DNA from 4 places in the Actinoplanes sp. NPDC049599 genome. Region 3 is predicted to be linked to each of the others. Evidence: riboswitches for the same ligand, from Rfam matches in the RefSeq annotation. Region 3 holds a riboswitch; each other region holds the start of a gene.
What was found. Region 3 has a riboswitch for cyclic di-AMP ahead of ACIBQZ_RS21980 (transglycosylase family protein). Riboswitches for the same ligand answer to the same signal wherever they lie in the genome.

Region 1 (4,835 bases), on a different contig from region 3:
GGGCGGCATGCGGGACTTCAACGGCCAGCTCTCCTTCGCGCCCCGGCTGCCGAGCCGGATCAACGGGCTCGAGTTCTCGCTGCTCTGGCGGGGCCTGCGCCTGCGGGTGGAGGTGACGGCCGAGGAGGTCACCTACTCGCTGCGCAACGGTGGCGGCTCGGCCCGCCTGGACCTGCTGCACCACGGCAAGGAGGTCACCATCACCCAGGTGAAGCCGGTGGTGCTGGCGATCCCGCCGGCCGCGCCGACCGGCCCGCCGCCCGGACAGCCGGCCGGCCGGGCCCCGGTCCGCCGGGCCACCGGGGTCTGACCCGGAAACGACGAAGCCCCCGTCCTCCGCGAGGAGGACGGGGGCTTTTCCGCGCTGCCGCGCTAAAGCATCGAGACGTGTACGTGGTCCGTGTGGTCGCTGGGACCGCTGTACGACTTCCAGCCGGTGGCGGGGAACCAGATCTGCTTGTTCCAGATGACGTAGAGGATGCCGAGCCGGTCGGCGTTACGCACCAGGAAGGCCATCAGGTTGTTGCCGTACTCCCGGGTGTCCCGGTTGTGCCAGGGTGCGAAGCCGCTCTTCTGCAGTGACCAGTCACACGCGCGTCCCTTGGGATGCTCGAACGGCCCGCCGTTGCGGTGACAACCGACGAATCGGTTGAACTTCGCCTTCTTCACTTCCTTGTACATGTGGAACGTGCGCCCGGTGATGCAGCCGCCGGTGGTCGGGTCGTCGACGTTGCACGACTCCGGGCTGAACTCCCCGTCGGAGTTGCGTGGCGCCGGTGCGGCCACCGGTGACTTGGCGAGCACGAAGCCGCCCGTCACGGTGGTGCCGCCGACCTTGGCCAGCGCGTTCTCGGCCGACTCCTTCTGCTTCTCCATCAGCGCGAGGTTCTGCTTCTGCGCCCGGACCTCCTGGTCGAGGCGGGTCTTGGTGGCAGTCACCTCGTCGATGGCCGCGTAGAGCTCGCGCAGCTTGCCGTTGTTGAGGGCGTTGATCTCCTCGAGCGAGACCGCCTTGCGCAGGAAGCCGTCCGGGGTGTCGGTGTTGAGCAGGAAGCCCATCGTGGAGATGCCGCCGGTGCGGTACTGCTGCGCGGCGACCGCGCCCACCTCGGGCAGCAGCAGGTCCCGCTTCGCCTCGGCGTTCTTGACCTGCAGGGCGAGGCCCAGCTGGGTCTTGGTGGACTTCTTGACCGCCGCCTTCGCCGTCAGATAGCGCCGACCGGTGGAGTCGAGCACATCGTTCAGCAGCGGATTGTCGTCGCCGTCGTCGGCGGTTGACGACTTCTTGGTGTCGTCGGGGTCGGCGTTCGCCGGGGATGCGGGGGAGAGCATCATCGTGACCGCGGCGAGCGGAGCCAGGGCGAGGATCAGCCACCGGCGGGGTCTTGCCGTCATTCAGAATCCTTCCACGTGACCACCGGCCGGGTTAGCTGACGGGTTCGGGACGGAAGCGATCCCTACCACTGACTCGTGGATTCACCCCGGTACTTCTGTGGTTCCCCGGCTCATCTCGCGACGATTAGATGGTGGGCTGCCGGCACCTTGGGGGCAGCGCCTTCTGGCAGTAACCGGCGGCCAGCTTACCTGACAACAGCCCCGCTGACAGTGCTGCCGCGGGGGTAAAACCGTTACCGGGTAACGACTTTCCGTTACCACTCGATGGAATAACGCAGCTCATAGGCCGTAACGACGTATCAATGTGAGTCGTTGCATTCTCTCCGGCATTCCTCACCCGCAGTGGTCGGTCGATTGCTCACTGTGTGACGACTGTCGATTCCTAGCATTGATGGGTAGTGTTCGTCACGGTCTCAGCGCAGACCGCCGCCTAATCGCCGCAAGGCGAGCCGGGGACCCACCCGAAGTAATGGGGTGAATCCGATCCGTGCGCCGCGCGGATCGGTAGGGATCACTTCCGTCCCGAACCCGTCAGCTAACTCGGTCGGCGGCCGACGGAAGGAATGTTCGTGAGGCTCAATCCTGCCCGCCGGCGATTAGCGACCGTGCTCGCGGCGCTCGTCGCCACCACGGGGCTGGCCCTCGCCGCCCCGACCTCCGCCTCCGCCGCTCCCCGTCCGCTCGCCGCGCCGGGCGACTCGGGCGACGACGGCGAGGGCGGCTCGAAATCCCTCATCCAGCAGCTCGAGGCGGCGTCCAAGGGCTTCGTCGAGGCCAAGGAGGCGCTGGAGCGCTCCAAGAAGCGCCAGCAGCAGCTCACCGCCAAGCTCAAGGAGATCGACACCGAGCTCGGTCCCAAGCAGGCGGCCCTGGACGAGATCGTCCAGCAGTCCTACCGCACCGGCCGGCTCGGGCCGATGACGGCGCTGATCACCGCCGACTCCACCGGCAGCATGCTGGACCGGGCGCGGACCCTGGAGACGATCGCCGTCAAGCAGGACCGCGCGGTGCGCGATCTCAAGGACGCCAAGGTCCAGCAGGAGCAGGCGAAGGTCGCGATCGACGCCGCCGTCCGGGACCAGCAGCGTCAGCTCACCGTCATGGCCAAGCGCAAGAATCAGGCGGAGGGTGCCCTCAAGGCCGCCAACGCCGCGAGCGGGTCGAGCGGCGAGTCGAGCGACTCCTCGTCGTCCGGCGGCGAATCAAGCGGCGGTGGCAGCAGCTCCCAGGCCGCGGCCGCGCCCCGCAACTCGGACGGCTCGCTGCCGAGCGAGTCGTGCAGCCTCAACGACCCGACCACGTCGGGCTGCATCTCGCCGCGCACGCTGCACGCGATGAAGGAAGCGAAGAAGGACGGTTTCACCCGTTTCGTCTCGTGCTTCCGTCAGCAGAACAGCGGTGAGCACCCGAAGGGCAAGGCTTGCGACTTCGCGGCCGACAAGAACGGCTTCGGCGGCGACGCGACCGGTGCCAGCCGGACCTACGGCAACCGGCTGTCGACCTACTTCATCAACAACGCGAGCCGGCTCGGCGTGCTCTATGTCATCTGGTTCCGCCGGATCTGGCTGCCCAGCAGTGGCTGGAAGTCGTACTCCGGGGCCGGCGGCGATCCGTCGAGCGATCACACCAACCACGTGCACCTGTCGATGCGCTGACACCGGGAGTGCGGGGCCTACCGCTTGACGTAGGCCTCGTACTCCTTCAGCACGTCCTCGGTGGTGCCGTCGGCGCGGATCACGCCGGACTCCAGCCAGATGGCCCGCTCGCAGGTGTCCCGGATCGACTGCTCGCTGTGGCTCACCAGGAAGACCGTGCCGGCCTCCTTGCGCAGGTCGCGGACCCGCTGCTCGCTGCGCCGGCGGAACTTGGCGTCGCCGGTGGCCAGCGCCTCGTCGATCAGCAGCACGTCGTGCTTCTTGGCGGCCGCGATGGCGAACCGCAGTCGCGCGCCCATGCCGGAGGAGTACGTCCGCATCGGCAGCGAGCTGAAGTCGCCGCGCTCGTTGATCCCGGAGAAGTCGATGATGTTCTTCACCTGGGACTTCACCTCGGCCGGTGACATGCCCATGGCCAGACAGCCGAGCACCACGTTGCGCTCGCCGGGCAGGTCGTTCATCAGCGCCGCGTTGACGCCGAGCAGCGACGGCTGGCCGGCCGCGTAGATCGCGCCCCGCTCCACCGGCAGCAGGCCGGCGATGGCGCGCAACAGCGTCGACTTGCCCGAGCCGTTGGTGCCGATCAGGCCGATCGCCTCGCCCTTGTGTGCGACGAAGCTCACACCTTTGATGGCGTGCACCTCGCGCAGCGTGGCCGGCTTGGTGCCGGTCACGATCCGCTTGAAGCTCGCCAGCGGGCTGCCGGTGCCGGGCGTGGCGGACTGCTGCACCCGGTAGACCACGTGGGCGTCGTCGACGATGACCGTCGGCACCGGCCGATCGCTGCCGGTCAGGTTGTCAGCCACGGCCGTACCCCTTCTCTCCGCGCCAGAAGTAGACATATCCCCCGATGCCGACCACCAGGGTCCACGCGACCGCTTCGAGCCACAGCACCGTGGCCGAGCCGGCCAGCGGGACGTCCTCCATCAGCGCGTGCCGCATCAGGTCGATGAAGACGAGCATCGGGTTGGCCTCGACCACATTGAGCTGCCAGCCGCTCAGGTTGTCGGAGAAGCGGGTCACCGGGTAGAGCACCGCCGAGCCGTAGAGCCACATCCGCATGACGAACGGCACCAGCTGCTTGAAGTCCGCGACCTTGCTGCCCAGCCGGGCCGCCGCCAGCGCCAGGCCGGCGTTGAAGACGCTCTGCAGCAGGAAGATCGGCACGATGAGCAGCCACTCCCAGGTGATCGGCTCGCCGAAGCCCAGCACGATGACGATCAGCACCGCCATCGAGGCCAGCATGTTGCGGATCTCGACCGTGGTGATCGCCAGCGGCAGGCTGGCCCGGGGGAAGTGCAGCGCCCGGATCAGGCCCATGTTGCCGCTGATCGCCTGGATGCCGGCCTGCACCACGGACTGGGTGAAGCCGAAGATGAAGACACCCGTGCACAGATAGGGGACGAAGTTGTCGACCCCTCGCTGGGTGTCCAGGACGACGCCGAAGATCACGTAGTAGACCGCGGCATTGATCAGCGGCGTGAGCACCTGCCAGAAGACGCCGAGCCGGGTCTTGCCCAGCGACGACGTGACCTTGGCGTTGGCGTACGACGCGATGAAGTGCCGGTAGGCCCAGAGTTGCCGGGAATACTCCCGCAGGCTGGGGAGTTTTCCCGCGGCGCTGAGGCCGTGCCTGCGGGCCAGCTCCTTGAGCGTCAGGCCGGTGTCGGAACCGGCGACCGCCGTCTGGGGCATCGGGTGGCGCTCCGATCTGGTCGGTCCGCTGGGGATCGGGGACCTTGGTGACTTGCGCGGGAACACATTAAACAGTGTGCCGCGATGGAA
Region 2 (4,835 bases), on a different contig from region 3:
GATATCCGGGACGCAAAAGCGCCGCCCCCGGAGACCGGAGGCGGCGCGATCACAGCTGTCGGTGTGCAGGTCGCCTCGCGGCGAAAGGCTCAACGCGGCTCCAGCCGAACGGTATTCCGCGAAGGCAAAGGGTGAGGCCCGGGGACACTGATCACACCGACATCTGACTCAACCGTCGGCGGGGTGCCCGGATTCCGGTAGCGGTTGTGACTCAAGCCACACCGTTTGCCCGGCCCGGCCCCGGGTAGTCGAACCACCGGGGAACGACCACCCGACGCCGGACCAAGCCCGCACGAGGAGTGAGATGACCCAGCAGAACGAACGGCTGCCCGCGTTCGGCGACGAGGAAGCTGTGCCGGACGGCGACAGCGACTTCGCCGGTGAGCACTCCGACACCGTGGTGGACCGGGATGACGCCGAGGGCGGGACGGGCGAGGCAGAGAGCCCGCAGGGCCGGTCGGGCCTGGACCGCGAGGGCCCGCCCTGACCCACCCCGACGAACGCACCAAGCCCCCGGCCGCCAGGCCGGGGGCTTCGCCGTGCGTGGTCCTGGTCAGGCGGCGAGGGCCGGCGCGGGCTGATCGGCCGGCTCCGGCTCACCCTCCGCGGCCTCCTTGGCCAGCGAGTACGCCATCTGCAGGAAGTCGGACGCGGCCGTGGCGGTGAACACCGTGGCCGCCAGCCGGGTCAGCCGGGGCGCGAAGACCAGCCCGCTGGTCAGCCCGGTCGCCACCCACACCGCCAGGCAGAACGGGCAGCTGACCAGCTCGCCGATCGAGTGGCGCAGCGAGCTGCCCTGGTCGCGTACCTCCTCGTTGATCTCGCCGCTGCCGCCCGGCTCCGCGAACCGGGTGAACGGCGCACGCAGCGGGCTGGTGATCGCGTCCTTGGCGATCAGCCGGCTCAGCTTGTGCGTGGCGATGGAGATCAGCACGATGTCGGCGGTGGCGGGTCGCTCCGGCACCGGCCGCCCGCTGAGCCGCGCCGCGGCGGCCAGGCTGCCGGCGAGCACACCGAACGCGCCCATGGTGGCCACATAGCCGTCCAGCGGCCGGTGCTCGTGGGGCGCGTAGTCGCGTCGCAGCCGGTTCAGCCGGCCGCGTACCGAGGAGATCATGAAGTCGGTGGTCCTCTCAGAAGTCCCGGGTGAGCCGGATCGCTCGATGCTTGCCTGCACCGGTTGCCCGAGCGCCCTCCCACCAAACCCGCCGGTACGCTGAGGCACATGAAAGGGCTGTGGACCCCCGCGTGGATCGCGCGCCACGTCCTCGCGCTGGTGCTCGTGGCCGCCTTCCTCGCGCTGGGCTGGTGGCAGTTCAGCCGGGCCACCGAGGGCAACGCGCTCAGCTGGGGCTACACCTTCGAGTGGCCGGTTTTCGCGCTGTTCGTGGTGTTCATCTGGTTCCGCGAGGTGCAGCAGGAACGCCGGTCCCGCCGCCCCGCGCCGCCGGAGCCGGCCGCGGAGACCGGGGAACGCCCGGCCGTGCCGCAGCAGGACGCGCCGGTGACCGTCCGGCGCCCGGTGCGCGTGCCGGTGGCGAACGCGGCGCCCGTCGACGACGATCCCGAGCTGGCCGCCTACAACGAGTACCTGGGCTGGCTCGCCGCCCACCCCGGCGCCCGGCCGAGCGACTATCCCGGCCCGCGCACCAGCGCCAGTTGAGCAGCACCGAACCAGAAGGACGTGGAACGTGCAGGGAGCCCTGACCCGCTACCGGATCATCGCCTGGATCGTCGGCGTGGTCCTGATCACGCTGGTCGTCATCGGCATGCCGCTGAAGTACCTGGGTGACAACGACACCGTGGTGGCCACCGTTGGCCCGTTCCACGGTTTCCTCTACATGGTCTATCTGGTGGCGACCTTCGACCTGAGCCGCCGCGCGCACTGGCCGCTGGGCCGGATGCTGCTCGTGATGCTGGCCGGCACCGTGCCGTTCCTGTCGTTCTGGGCCGAGCGCGTCGTCACGCGCAAGTGGGTCCCGGCGGCCGCCACTCCCCCGCCGGCCATGGCAGAGTAGAAAAGTCACTCTACGAAGCGGAATTGTTGCCTGCCGTTATCGGGATCATTCTCTTATTTGTGATCATTGGCGCAAGTCACTCTTCGGGCTCTTGTGTTAATGCCGAGCGCCGATAAGTTAATGCGGTTGGTCCGGTCCGCAGCCACACCCTCGGTGGCGCCGGCCCACGCCGCCGAATCCTCGCCGGTGGAAAACGCGACCCCGATCCCCCAGGGTCACCGCCTCCGCCACGACGAACCGGGGAACCACACCGAAGCAGCACCGGGGTGAATCCGCACCAGCGGTAGGGCCTTCTTCCCGCCCGAACCCGTCAGCTAACCCGGTAGGCGGCCACAGCGGAAGAAAGGCCACATACCGTTGCCACACGCCCGCACGAGACTCCGTGCGCTGGTGGTCGCCGCCCTGGCGATCGCGATCACCGGCAGCGCCGCGACCTCCGCGCACGCGGAACCGTCGAAGAGTGAGCTGACGAAGAAGATCGACAAGGCGTCCGATCAGCTCGAGGACGTCGTCGAGTCGTACAACAAGATGCGCATCAGCCTGAAGCAGACCAAGGCCGAAGAGAAGAAGCTGGCCGAGTCCCTGGCGCCGGCCAAGGCCGCGCTCGAGGCCGCCGGCACGCAGATGGACAGCATCGCGGCGTCGGCGTACATGACCGGCCACGTCGGCACCATGAACGTCGTGCTCGAGGGCGCGGACAACCTCATGGACCGGATGAGCATCCTCGAGCAGATCTCCCGCAGCCGCGGCCGCGACATCGCGGAGTACCGCGCGACCACGGAGAACTTCGCCGAACGGCAGGCCGCCCTCAAGGCGACCCAGGCGAAGCAGACCGCCGAGGTCAAGGAGCTCGACGGTCGCAAGAAGAAGATCGAGGGCGACCTCAAGAAGCTGTACGCGATGCGCACCGCAGCCTACGGCTCGCCCACCGAGGCCGGCAGCAAGTACACCGGCAACATCCCGTCCATCGCGGGCTCGGCCGGCAAGGCGGTCACCTTCGCCTACAACGCGATCGGCCTCCCGTACAAGTACGGTTCCGGCGGGCCCAACAGTTACGACTGCTCGGGGCTGACCTCCGCGGCCTGGAACGCGGCCGGCAAGTCCCTGCCGCACAACGCCGCGGCGCAGTACAGCGCCACGACCCGGATCTCCCGGTCCGACCTCAAACCGGGCGACCTGGTCTTCTACCGCAGCAACGGGCACGTCGCCCTGTACGTCGGCGGCGGCCAGATCATCGACGCCTCCCGCGCGGGCCAGCCCGTGAAGAAGCGGACGATCGACATCATGACCCCCAACGGCTACGGCCGGGTGTCCTGAGTCACCGAGCACAGCAGAAGGCCGGTGTCCCCTCGGGGCACCGGCCTTCTTGTCGTTCGCAACGAGGGGAGGGGGTTACGCGGCCTGCAGGCCCTCGGCCCGGGCCAGCTCGCGCAGCCGGCCGAGCGCCTGGATCTCGAGCTGGCGGATGCGCTCCCGGGAGAGCGAAAAGCGCGACGCCACCTCGGTCAGCGAGTGCTCACGACCGTCCTCGAGGCCGTACCGGGCGCGCATGATGCCCGCCGAGCGGTCGTCGAGGTGGTTCAGCAGGCCCTCGATGCGCTGCCGCTCCAGGGCGGTCAGCACGATCTCCTCGGGCGACGGCGCGTCGCTGTCGGCGACCAGGTCGCCGAGGTTGGTGTCGCCGTCGTCGCCCACCGGGGTGTCCAGCGACACGGTGTCCTGGGCCCAGCGGGTCAGTTCGGTGACGCGCTCCACCGTCACGCCCAGGGCCGCCGCGACCTGCGCGGGCTCCGGGTCGGCGCCGAGCTCGCGGACGAGCTGGCGGGTGACGTTGCGCATCCGGTTGACGTCCTCGACCAGGTGCACGGGCAGGCGCACGGTGCGTTCCTGCTGGGCGATCGCCCGGCTGATCGCCTGGCGGACCCACCACGTGGCGTAGGTCGAGAACTTGTAGCCGCGCTCGTAGTCGAACTTCTCGACGGCGCGGACCAGGCCGGTGTTGCCCTCCTGGATGAGGTCGAGCATCGGCATGCCCGAGCGGACGTACCGCCGGGCGATCGACACGACCAGCCGCAGGTTGGCGCGAATGAAGAGATCCTTCGCCCGCTTGCCCTCGGTGACCAGCCGCTCCAGTTCCTCCCGGCTCACGCCGCGACGGACTTCGCCGGTGTCGAGCAGGTGCTCGGCATAGAGGCCCGCCTCGATTGCCTTGGAGAGGTCGACCTCCCTGGCAGCATCCAACAGCGGCGTCCGGGAGATTTCGTGCAGGTAGACTCCGACGAGGTCGCGTTCCTCGGCGACCTGGTCGGTCCTCATCACGGTGTTCTTCTCCACGTTGCCCACGGTCCCCTCATTGCCTTCACTAACCCTGTTACGGGCAATACCTGCGTCCATCAGCCCTCCCCGTAACGTCCGCAGTTCATGCATTGCGGTGCTGACACATACCTGAACAGTTGGCGCCCTGCGCTGATTCCGGCTGGTGAGTTGAAAGTGTCACGAGTGTCTGAGCGCCAGCTGAGAGCCGCGTGGATACTTACTGAAGAGGGCTCTCACCGGGGTATTCGGAGCCACACCCCGCGATGGATGCGTGATGAGACGCATACCCTCCGCCCGCTCCATGACACCACCGGCCCCTCTTTCGTCGCAGCGACGGGCATCACGGATCCGGCTGCGATGCTCATCACTACCCAGTACGGCCTGGTAGCCGATTGGGTTCACGTCCAGCATCGACAGGTTGCCGTCGGGCATGAAGCAAACGTCACGGCAAAAGCTCCCGTCTCCGGCCCGTACGGGAGCACCTGCCACGATGCGGCACGA
Region 3 (4,835 bases):
GTCGACGGGATCATCGTGATCATGGAGGTGCACCTGCTGGACGCGGCGAACCTGAACCTGCCGCCCGGCGTGCAGGTGGTGGTCGTGGACTCCGACGCCGGCGACCGCTACCCGGTGGTGGACACCGACCAGGCCGACGGCGCCCGCCAGGCCGTCCGGCACCTGCTCGAGCTGGGCCACGAGACGGTCTGGCACGTCACCGGGCCGGCCGAGTCGTTCGCGAGCGAGCGGCGCACCCAGGCATGGCGGCGGACCCTGCTGGAGGCGGGCCGGGCGGTGCCGCCGGTGCAGCGCGGCGACTGGTCGGCCGAGTCCGGCTACCGCGCCGGTCTGGCCCTGGCCGCGGAGCCGGCGTGCACGGCCGTGTTCGCCGCCAACGACCAGATGGCGCTGGGCCTGCTGCGCGCGTTCCACGAGCGGGGCCGCCCGGTGCCGCGGGAGGTGAGCATCGTCGGCTTCGACGACATCCCGGACTCCGGCTCCTTCATCCCGCCGCTGACCACCGTGCACCAGGACTTCGCCGAGGTCGGCCGGCGCTGCGTGCAGGGCCTGCTGCGGCAGATCCGCAACGAGCCGGAAGGCCCCGGCACGGTGCTCGTGCCGACCCGGCTGGTGGTGCGCGCCAGCACGGCTCCCCCGCGCGGCCGGTAGCGGGCCCGGCCCCGAAGACTGGCGGCATGGAGTTCTTCTGTTACCACCGCGACCGGCCGGGTGCCGCCGCCCTGCGCGACGTGCTGCTGGAGGACCACTGGTCCTATATGGACCGGTACGCGGCGGAGCTGATCGCCCGCGGCCCGACCTTCGCCGGCGACGGGGACCACGAGCCGCCCACCGGCAGTGTGCACATCGTCGACCTGCCCGATCCGGCCGCCGCCCGGGCGTTCGCCTTCGACGAGCCCAACTTCCAGGCCGGCGTCTACCGCGACGTGCTGCTGCGCCGGTGGCGCAACACGCTCGGGCGCACGATGTGGGACTTCCCCGGCGGGCGCACGGGCGGCAACCGCTACCTGGTGCTGGGGCTGGGCGCAGGGGAGCCGGCCGACCTCGCGCTGCCGGCCGGGCGGGACGGGCTCATCGCGTACGGGCCGCTGCTCTGCGATGACGGCGACGCCTGGCTGGGCACGGCGGCGCTGGTGCGGGCGGCCGGGCCGGGCGAGGCGGGCGCGCTGCTGACCGCGGACCGCTACGCCGCGGTCGAGGTGCACAGCTGGGCGGCCGGCGGGCGGCCGTCCTGAAGGGGCCCGGCTGCCCCACGGGGGCAAGGCAGCCGGGCCGGTCCTCAGAGCGACAGCCGCTGACCCGGGAGGATCAGGTGCGGGTTGCCGCCGAGCGCGGCGCGGTTGAGCTGGAACAGCGCGCGCCAGCCGCCCTTGACGTGGTGGGCGGCCGCGATCCTGGCGAGGGTGTCGCCGGACTTGACCGTGTACTTCTTGCCGGTGGCCCTGGCGGAGGTCGCCTTGGTGGCCTTCTTGTGCGCGGTGGACCGCGAGGTGGCGCCGCCGGCGTTCTTCGCCTTGTACGCCTTGCTCGAGCCGGCCTTCTTGCCGCAGGTCGGCCACGCGCCGATGCCCTGGCCCTTGAGCACCTTCTCGGCGATCCGGATCTGCTCGGCGCGGCTGGCCCTGTTGGCCGTGCTCGCGTACTTGCCGCCGCCGTACGCCTTCCAGGTGCCGCGGCTGAACTGCAGGCCGCCGTAGTAGCCGTTGCCGGTGTTGATGCTCCAGTTGCCACCGGACTCGCACTGCGCGATCGCGTCCCAGTTCACGCCGGCCCGGGCCTGGGCGGCGGTGCCCGGGGCGAGCAGGGCGAGGGTGCCCGCCGCACCCGCCACGGCCAGGCCGAGGGCGCGCAGGGACTGCTTGTGGATCTGTGCCATATGGGTGTGCCTCCACGCCTGCGAGGTCAGCTGTCGGGTTCGGGCTGAGGTGGCCCGGCCGCTCGGTCTCCGCGGCTTCACCCCGAGGCGCGCTCTCGCGCGCCGAGGAACCTGTGGGTCCCCCGCTCCATGCCTGAGGTTGATGTCCCAGCCCGGTCGGCGGCAGGACTCGGCGTTTACCGACCGCGGGGCCCGCGTCAGCGGACCGGCCGACGATAACCACGCACCCCGCCGGGCGGCCAAGCCGACAAGCGTGAACGTGAGGTTGTTCTCAGCTTCCGACCGATTCGATCTTGTCGAAAGATGGCGGTGAATCCGGATAAAACCTACCGGACCGCCGCCCGTTATTTTTAGTTATGCGGCTTTTGGTCCCCGCGCCCGCGACCGCCCGGCCGATCGTGCTAACGCCCCCGCCCGACCTGCGGCGCAGCGGTTCAGAGCGGGATCCACTCCGTCGCGGTGGTGACCGCGCGCAGCACCTCCGGCAGCGGCTCGACGCCGAGCCCCGGCCCGGTCGGCACCGCCAGATGACCGTCCTCGAGCACGAACGGCTCGGTCAGGTCGGTGCGGTAGTAGCGTTCCGACGCCGACGTGTCGCCGGGCAGCGTGAAGCCGGGCAGCGCGGCCAGCGCCACGTTCGCGGCCCGGCCCAGGCCGGTCTCCAGCATGCCGCCGCACCACACCGGCACGCCGTGCGCGGCGCACACGTCGTGGATCCGGCGGGCCTCCAGGTAGCCGCCGACCCGGCCCGGCTTGACGTTGACGATCGCCGCGGCGCCCAGCGTGATCGCGGCGGCCGCGCTGCGGGCCGAGGTGATCGACTCGTCCAGGCACACCGGGGTGGTGATCAGCCGGGCCAGCTCGGCGTGCCCCAGCAGGTCCTCCTCGTCCAGCGGCTGCTCGATCAGCAGCAGCCCGAACGGGTCCAGCCGGGCCAGGTGCCGGGCGTCCGCGAGCGTGTACGCCGTGTTCGCGTCCACCTGGAGCAGCACCCCGTCGCCGAAGCGCTCGCGGACCGCGCGCACCGGCGCGACGTCCCAGCCCGGCTCGATCTTCAGCTTGATCCGCAGGTAGCCCGCCGCCAGGTAGCCGCCCACCGCGTCCAGCAGCTCGCCGAGCGAGGACATGATGCCCACCGAGACGCCGCACGGCACCCGCTCGTGCACGGCGCCCAGCTCCCGGGCGAGCGGGCGGTCCTGGGCCCGCAGCTCCGCGTCGAGCACCGCGGTCTCCAGCGCGGCCTTGGCCATCCGGTGCCCCTTGAACGCCGCCAGCGCCGGCCCGACCGCGTACGCGTCGAGCCGCGGCACCGCGGCGAGCCGGGGGATCAGGTGCCGGCGCAGCACGTCGGCGGCGGCCTCGGTGTACTCGCTGGAGTACCGGGGGTCGGCCATCGCCACGCACTCGCCCCAGCCCTCGGCGGCCTCGGTGACCGCGCGCACCAGCAGCACGTCCCGGCTGGTCTCGGTGCCGAACGACGTGCGGAACGGCGCCACCAGCGGCATGGCGACCCGGCGCAGCTCGATACCCTGGAGTTTCATCGGCCGTACTCCTCCGTGCCGCGGGTGAGGACGTACCAGCCGTCCCGGTCGAAGCCGGCGAACCGCAGCCCGTCGGCGAGCAGCACGCTGAGCGTGTCGCGGACGGCGACCCGCCAGTCCTTGGCGGCGCCGGGCGCGCCCCGGCGCAGCGCCTCGATGTCCTCCGGGACCGCCACCGCCACGGTCTGCCCGCGGTGCGGACCGGGCACCGGGCCGCCGGCCGGCGACCGGCGCAGGGCCAACGCCGCGGTCGGCGGGCGGACGCAGCGCCGCGCCCGGCCGGCGCCGGCCGCGACCACCGCGGGCGCGGCGAGGTCCCAGCGCACCAGCAGCCGGTCGCTGTCGTCGTCGCCGTTGATCCGGTCGTGCATCGGGCCGTAGAAGTTCGGCAGGTACTCGGTCGGCAGCGCGCCCAGCTTGGTCAGGTTGAAGTAGGCGTTGCGGGCGACCAGCGGGTCGAAGGTCCAGCTGACCGTGGTGATGCCGCGCTGCAGCGCCCAGGCCCGCTGGTGCTGCTTGAGCGCGAAGCCGACGCTGCGCCCGGCCGCGCCCGCGGTCACCCCGGCGATGTGGCTGTGCAGCTCCCGTTCGCCCGGCGCGGCGAAGAACGCCACCGCGGCGCCGACCAGGGTGCCGCCGTCGAAGGCGCCGGCCACGTAGTTGCCGGACTTCGCCAGCGCCCGCAGCAGCTCGGTGGTGAGCAGCCGGCCGGTGGCGTCCTCCTGCCAGATGCCGGCCAGCATCCGGTCCAGGGTGGCCAGTTCGGCCAGGCTGCTCACCGGGCGCACCAGCACGCGCGCGGCCCGCGCCGCCGACCCGGCCGCCTCCAGCGCCGCGGCGATCACCCGGCTCACGGCCCGTCCTCCGCCAGCAGGTCGGCGATCAGGCCGGCGATCAGCGCGGCCCGGCCCGGCAGCGCGTCGACCAGCACGTGTTCGTCGTCGGCGTGCGCGCCGCCGCCGACCGCGCCGAGACCGTCCAGCGTGGGCGTACCGACGCCGGCGGTGAAGTTGCCGTCCGAGCCGCCGCCGACCGCCGCGCCGGCCGGGACCGGCAGGCCCAGCCCGGCGGCGACCCGCACGGCCCGCCGCAGCAGCGCGGCGGAGGCCGGCGCCGCCATCGGCGGCCGGTTGGGGCCGCCGGTCAGCTCCAGCCGCGCGCCGGGCAGCACCGGCCGCAGGGACCGCAGCGCCGCGTCGACCCGGGCCTGCTCGGCCGCGTCGCGGACCCGGACGTCCACCTCCACCTCGGCGCCGGCCGGCACCGTGTTCGCCGAGCTGCCGGCCGCCGCCATGGTCGGGGTCACCGTGGTGCCGCGGCCGGGGTCGGTCAGCGCGGTGAGGGCCAGGACCTGATGGGCCAGCTCGACGGTGGCGTTGACGCCGCGTTCCGGTTCCAGGCCCGCGTGCGCGGCGAGC
Region 4 (4,835 bases), on a different contig from region 3:
GAGCACTGGAATGATCGTCTGCCCGTCGTAGGCCACGGCGAGTTTCGCGGTGACCATCGCCGCGTTCCACCGTCGTCGGTAGACGAATCGCCGCCACCGGGCCAGGACCGGGTAGCAGCCGAACCGCAGACACGACGGCCGATGTGAGAACCACCAGCCACCGCCGACCACCGCGAGCGAGCCGACCAGCATCACCGGCCCCTGCCAGCCGCAACGCAGATACAGCCAGGTCAACAGCGTGACCGGCAAGGTCACGTACCAGAACCGCACATACGCCACGGTCAGCCAGCACAGCGCCTTGATCGCCTGCCAGACCACGAGCAGCCAGATCGGCAGCCGCAACACCGGCGTGCGAACGGTGAACGGTGCGGTCGGGATCGATTCGCCCCGGATCACGTTGATCAGCGGCATCCCCGCGCCCCCTTGCGGTGTGCGGCGTGGAACCGGTCAAGCTCGGCCAGGAACAGGCGGATCTTGTGGAGACGCTCAGCGTCGCTGACGTGGGGCATGTCGGCCCACGCCTTGATCCGGCCCATGGTCGCGGCGTACCGATCAACAACCTCGGTGCGGTCCGGCGCCGACGGCGCGTCCGTGGGCCGGTCGCAGCCGGGACACGTGTCGGCGCCAGGTGGCAGTGCGGAGAGCAGGCCGCGGCCGCCGCAGGTCCGCCACACCGCCCGGCCGGAGGTGGTGATGCGGGCAGCATCGTTTACCGTGGGCATCTCAGCCCCTTTCCTGATGTGAGGGTTTGTGGTTGAGCGCCGGGGGCGGGGGAGTCTCTTGCCGGAGGAATCCCGCCCCCTTGACGCGCGTCGACAGCTCAAGCCGCCTCCGGCTTGACCGCCTGCTGCGGCTGGGTCAGCCCGGACGCGCGGATGGACCACGCCTGCCGTGCCCGGCACTTCGAGCCGTTGCCCTTGCACTTCTGCGAGTCCACGTACGGCGTCAACGTCACGTCGGTGAACTCCACCAACGGCGGATAACCCGGCACCGTCGAGGTCGGCGGCACCGGCTGCTGCGCGGCTACGACCTTGACCTTGAGTTCCTTCGACGCACCGAACTTGCCCGCCTCCGGGTCCAGGTCGAGAACCTTGACCAGCCACACCCGCTCACCGGTCTCCTTGTCCCGCATCTGGTCATCGCCCTGGCCCCGCTTGTCGAAGTCCGTAGCCGGCTCCACGCCCAGGCACAGCGCACCATGCGGCGCGACGTACTCCCACGGCACCGGGATCTTGATCGAGCTGGGAATCATCAAATCTCCTGACCATCTAGCAAAGACGTCTACTCGTCTTATCAAGATGCCTCAGAGATCGATCGATCCGCAACTCTCATCGCCAAGCCACCCAGTGATGCATGTCACTCAACGGCTGCAGGGGGTCGTGACCGGCTGTTCGGCCGCGAGACGACCAGCGCGGACGGGATCCAGCCATCGCCGTGGCTATGTGTGGGAGCGCGCTGCCGACTAGTCCTCGGCGTAATTGCGCGCAATCAGAGTTTGTTTCGGCTTCCGCCGCCAAGGCATCCGCCGCTTCGGGGACACATCCAGGAAGGCGTCGATCGGCTCTTCTCCAGCCTCCTTGGTGAAGTTCGGCTCGAACTCGGCAAACGCGGTATCGGTCATGTCGGCCCTGACCACAAGCGGCGTGTTGGTCGATATTTCGTAGCCATTACCCATCGTGACGACCGCAAGGAGGAGAGTCTGCTTAACACCGTGGTCTCGCATCACACCGTTCAAGAAGCCTTTCATCTGCGTCCGTTCGTGCACCAAGATCGCTTCGTCGCCGGGCTCCAGTCGCTTTGGCAGAAGGTCTCCCCACTGACTTGCGGCAGGCTGCGGCTCGAATTGAAGCCCCGCCCCACCCATAGGTGACAGATACTCGCATCGGCGGATAGTCACGGCAGCACGGCCGCGGTTCTGCACGAAGACCGCGTTGACCGGCTGTTTCGTGTTGTCTCGCGGGTTGAGCTTCGATGCGCCCCTGCGCCTCCGGCTTGGCTTCGGGTCAGGGTGGGCTTTGTTGATCCGCATCACGCGCGTCGCACCGTTTGGAAACGTGACGTTGAGCTGGTCTTGTTGGTCATACACGTAACCCACACCCAGCCTCAGGGCGATGATCGGACCAGAGTGTCGCCAGCTACGAAGCGCCCAAACGATCGTCCACGCTAGCCCTGCGAGAGCAATGACGCCTGTGATGATCGCAAATACGACCTGCTCCTTGGACATAAGCACAATGTAGATGCCATGCGCACTGACGGCTATCACGTTCTCGGTGGCGTGAGGCCCTTGGGGTGTTTCTGTTTCCTCGGACGACGCCAGAGATACCGCCACCTAGAATGGCCAAGACAGAAAGACCCGGTAGCAACAGCCCACCGGGTCTCTCCCTGCCCTACCGCTGTGTCCCTTGATCACCGCCGCCCATGCGTGGCACGCGCGGTGCGCTACGGAGTCGATACCTCAGCGGAGTCCCGCCCAAAGTGCTCGCCAAGCTCGACACCTTCGTGACTGCGTCAGGATCGCTCACCTTAAGTGCAAGGTGATACACGACGCCCAGAGCAGCTATCTGAAATGCGAGCCGACAGAACGGGGTGGCGATGACGGCAGCAGCCGCCCAGACGGCCATGTGCATGGCCTCATCCCTCTCGGCACGCCTGCGAGGTTAGCTGTCGGGTTCGGGCGGGAAATGCCCGGCCACCGCTGGTGGCTTCACCCCGAGGTCTCGGCGGTACGCCGCGAACAGCGCTCCACCGTGAGACCGAATCTGGGTCCCCCGTCCCTGCCCCCGTGTGCCGTTTCTGAATCGCAATTGCGGATGAAGCGCCACCCGGACCGGGGCAGGGCTCGGCGTAGTCCGCGGTGGAGCGAGCGGCGAGCGGGCGCTCGCCGGCACCGTCTTTTCTACACGCCGAAAGCACCAGGTCCAAGAGGAATGAGAACCTGCTTGCAGGACGACGCCAGAGATACCCCACAGCCGCGACGGAGAGACGAGCTGGCGCCCATCGCGTCGGGCGTCCTCTCCGGCGTCAAGACTTCAGGCTGCGGGTCGCGAGGTAATAGATCGCGAAGAGAGGTCAAGTGCGGTCGCCCGAAGGCCGCGCCGTCGCCCCGGCACGGCCGCCAACAGAGTTGACGCCTCCCACCCAAGCCCGCCGGCCCGGCACGAGGCCGACGGAAGGGTACGTAGTTTGACGCGAACATAACCATTTGGCTCAGCGGAGAGGGAAGATGTCCTCCAGCTCGTGCCGACTGGCCGGGATCACGATGTCCACAGCTAGGAGCGGCAACGCGGCTGAGTCGCACACGGTCAGCAGGAGTGTGAGCAGGGCGTCTCGCTTGGGTAGCTCCAGAAGCTTTGCCTCTTGGGCTGTCGCTATGCGGGCAGAGACCCGTTCAACAACGTGGTCCAAGGTGATGCCCGCCCGGTCAGCCAGGTGCGACAGCACACCGCCGGTCAAAGGCTCTGGCGCAGCAACGTCCGAGTCGACGGCCAGGGCGGTCGGCACGTAGACCGTGGACAGCTCGACGGGTCCGACGCCGGCGACACGCATGAGGCGCCTGCGGGCGATGACGGTCGCGCCCTCGGGGAGTCGCAGTGCCGCCGCCGCGCGAGGTGGGGCGGCGACCTCGCCCGCGTTCAGGATGGTGACGTCACCGACCTCCGTGGCGTTCAGGAGGGCGGTTGTGTGCGCGGGGAGGGCGCGTGACTCGGTGACGGGCCGTTCGCGAACGGTCCGTCCTTTGCCGTGTTGGGCGTCAACCCAGCCTTGCTGGCGAAGGATTTCCATCGCCCGAACGACGGTGGGGCGGGAGACGCCGAACTCTTGGACGAGCTGCGATTCGCTGGGCAGCGTGCTGCCGATCGCGTAGGTGCCGTCCTGGATCCGCTGTTGGATCGCATTGATGATGGTGATGTATTTCGGTGGAGTGACCTCGATCGGCACCCGGCCCACCTGCCTGCGAAGTTGAAGAGACGACTGCTTGTCTTAGCAAGAGACTAGGTGGTGTCCCAAGGTTCTGTCGAGCCGGCCGCCGTGCCAGGTGGTACATCGAACTCTGCCCCGACCGCGCTCCGCGGATCCGCCGCAACGACGCGTTGGCCGTCGAGCGCGATGTCGTTGAGCAGGCTCGACACGGCTACACATGGCAGGACGTCCCCGCACTTGCACCGCAGGATTCGTCCGTCGCGGCGTACCTCGTTGTGCCGTTGGGCCACCAGCGAGCGATAGCGGATGACGAGCATGTCTCGCGGGTCAAGGTCGGTTCCGTCGGCATTGCCCTTCACCGCTTTGGTGGATGCTGACGAAGGGCTGACACGCGGACGAGTGCTTCGCGCTCGGGGCCTTCCTGGTCGTGGCCGTAGATCGGCACGCCGATCAAGCGAACCCACTCCAGGCGGGGGACTTCCTGCGGCGTGACGGTCATGGCAGTGACGCGCATTTTCAGCACGCCGACGCCGTAGCAGTAGTCGGCCTCCGGTATCTCGACCAGGTCGCCGACCTGGACCAGCAGTTCCGGACGCTTCCGAGCGCTCATCGCGGCCCGTCCGGCCCGGAAGATCGGCTGCCCGCCGCAGTTGGCGTCGGTCGGACCAGCGGGTGCCGTCGGCCTGCCGTGACCAGGCCGACGATCGCGAGGCGTCGCGCAGCACAGGGGTAAGGACGACAGGGCCGGCAGGTCAGGCAGAAGCCGTCGGCTCCGCGCGGATGGTCGGTGAGCAGCCGACTCGCGAGCCGCCTTATCAGCTCTTGCGCCGACTGAGACATGCGGTACCGCGCTGCGCTGCCGTAGTCGTGAGAATCGAGTCCACTCATGTGGGGCCGCTCCCTGATGGAAGGGC

Region 1: linked by a shared signal. The riboswitch ahead of ACIBQZ_RS00720 (coiled-coil domain-containing protein) and the one ahead of ACIBQZ_RS21980 (transglycosylase family protein) in region 3 are both predicted to bind cyclic di-AMP.
Region 2: linked by a shared signal. The riboswitch ahead of ACIBQZ_RS09355 (NlpC/P60 family protein) and the one ahead of ACIBQZ_RS21980 (transglycosylase family protein) in region 3 are both predicted to bind cyclic di-AMP.
Region 4: linked by a shared signal. The riboswitch ahead of ACIBQZ_RS17480 (hypothetical protein) and the one ahead of ACIBQZ_RS21980 (transglycosylase family protein) in region 3 are both predicted to bind cyclic di-AMP.

What each region holds. Positions count from the first base shown of each region.
Region 1 covers NZ_JBITLX010000001.1:153,413-158,247, forward strand. The annotation lists gene ACIBQZ_RS00715 (glycoside hydrolase family 65 protein) at 1-310, shown strand, start outside; gene ACIBQZ_RS00720 (coiled-coil domain-containing protein) at 373-1,395, opposite strand; cyclic di-AMP (ydaO/yuaA leader) riboswitch at 1,399-1,536, opposite strand; cyclic di-AMP (ydaO/yuaA leader) riboswitch at 1,813-1,961, shown strand; gene ACIBQZ_RS00725 (coiled-coil domain-containing protein) at 1,959-3,050, shown strand; gene ACIBQZ_RS00730 (ABC transporter ATP-binding protein) at 3,068-3,892, opposite strand; gene ACIBQZ_RS00735 (ABC transporter permease) at 3,849-4,745, opposite strand.
Region 2 covers NZ_JBITLX010000004.1:78,089-82,923, forward strand. The annotation lists gene ACIBQZ_RS09335 (hypothetical protein) at 305-487, shown strand; gene ACIBQZ_RS09340 (DUF1360 domain-containing protein) at 554-1,117, opposite strand; gene ACIBQZ_RS09345 (hypothetical protein) at 1,226-1,663, shown strand; gene ACIBQZ_RS09350 (DUF3817 domain-containing protein) at 1,692-2,018, shown strand; cyclic di-AMP (ydaO/yuaA leader) riboswitch at 2,228-2,361, shown strand; gene ACIBQZ_RS09355 (NlpC/P60 family protein) at 2,409-3,335, shown strand; gene ACIBQZ_RS09360 (RNA polymerase sigma factor RpoD/SigA) at 3,411-4,412, opposite strand.
Region 3 covers NZ_JBITLX010000012.1:85,882-90,716, reverse strand. The annotation lists gene ACIBQZ_RS21990 (LacI family DNA-binding transcriptional regulator) at 1-651, shown strand, start outside; gene ACIBQZ_RS21985 (YciI family protein) at 678-1,235, shown strand; gene ACIBQZ_RS21980 (transglycosylase family protein) at 1,280-1,876, opposite strand; cyclic di-AMP (ydaO/yuaA leader) riboswitch at 1,882-2,061, opposite strand; gene menC (o-succinylbenzoate synthase) at 2,311-3,417, opposite strand; gene ACIBQZ_RS21970 (GNAT family N-acetyltransferase) at 3,414-4,271, opposite strand; gene ACIBQZ_RS21965 (M20 family metallopeptidase) at 4,268-4,835, opposite strand, start outside.
Region 4 covers NZ_JBITLX010000008.1:182,778-187,612, forward strand. The annotation lists gene ACIBQZ_RS17465 (FtsK/SpoIIIE domain-containing protein) at 1-411, opposite strand, end outside; gene ACIBQZ_RS17470 (hypothetical protein) at 402-722, opposite strand; gene ACIBQZ_RS17475 (hypothetical protein) at 821-1,252, opposite strand; gene ACIBQZ_RS17480 (hypothetical protein) at 1,463-2,224, opposite strand; cyclic di-AMP (ydaO/yuaA leader) riboswitch at 2,633-2,800, opposite strand; gene ACIBQZ_RS17485 (GntR family transcriptional regulator) at 3,208-3,939, opposite strand; gene ACIBQZ_RS17490 (hypothetical protein) at 4,277-4,531, opposite strand.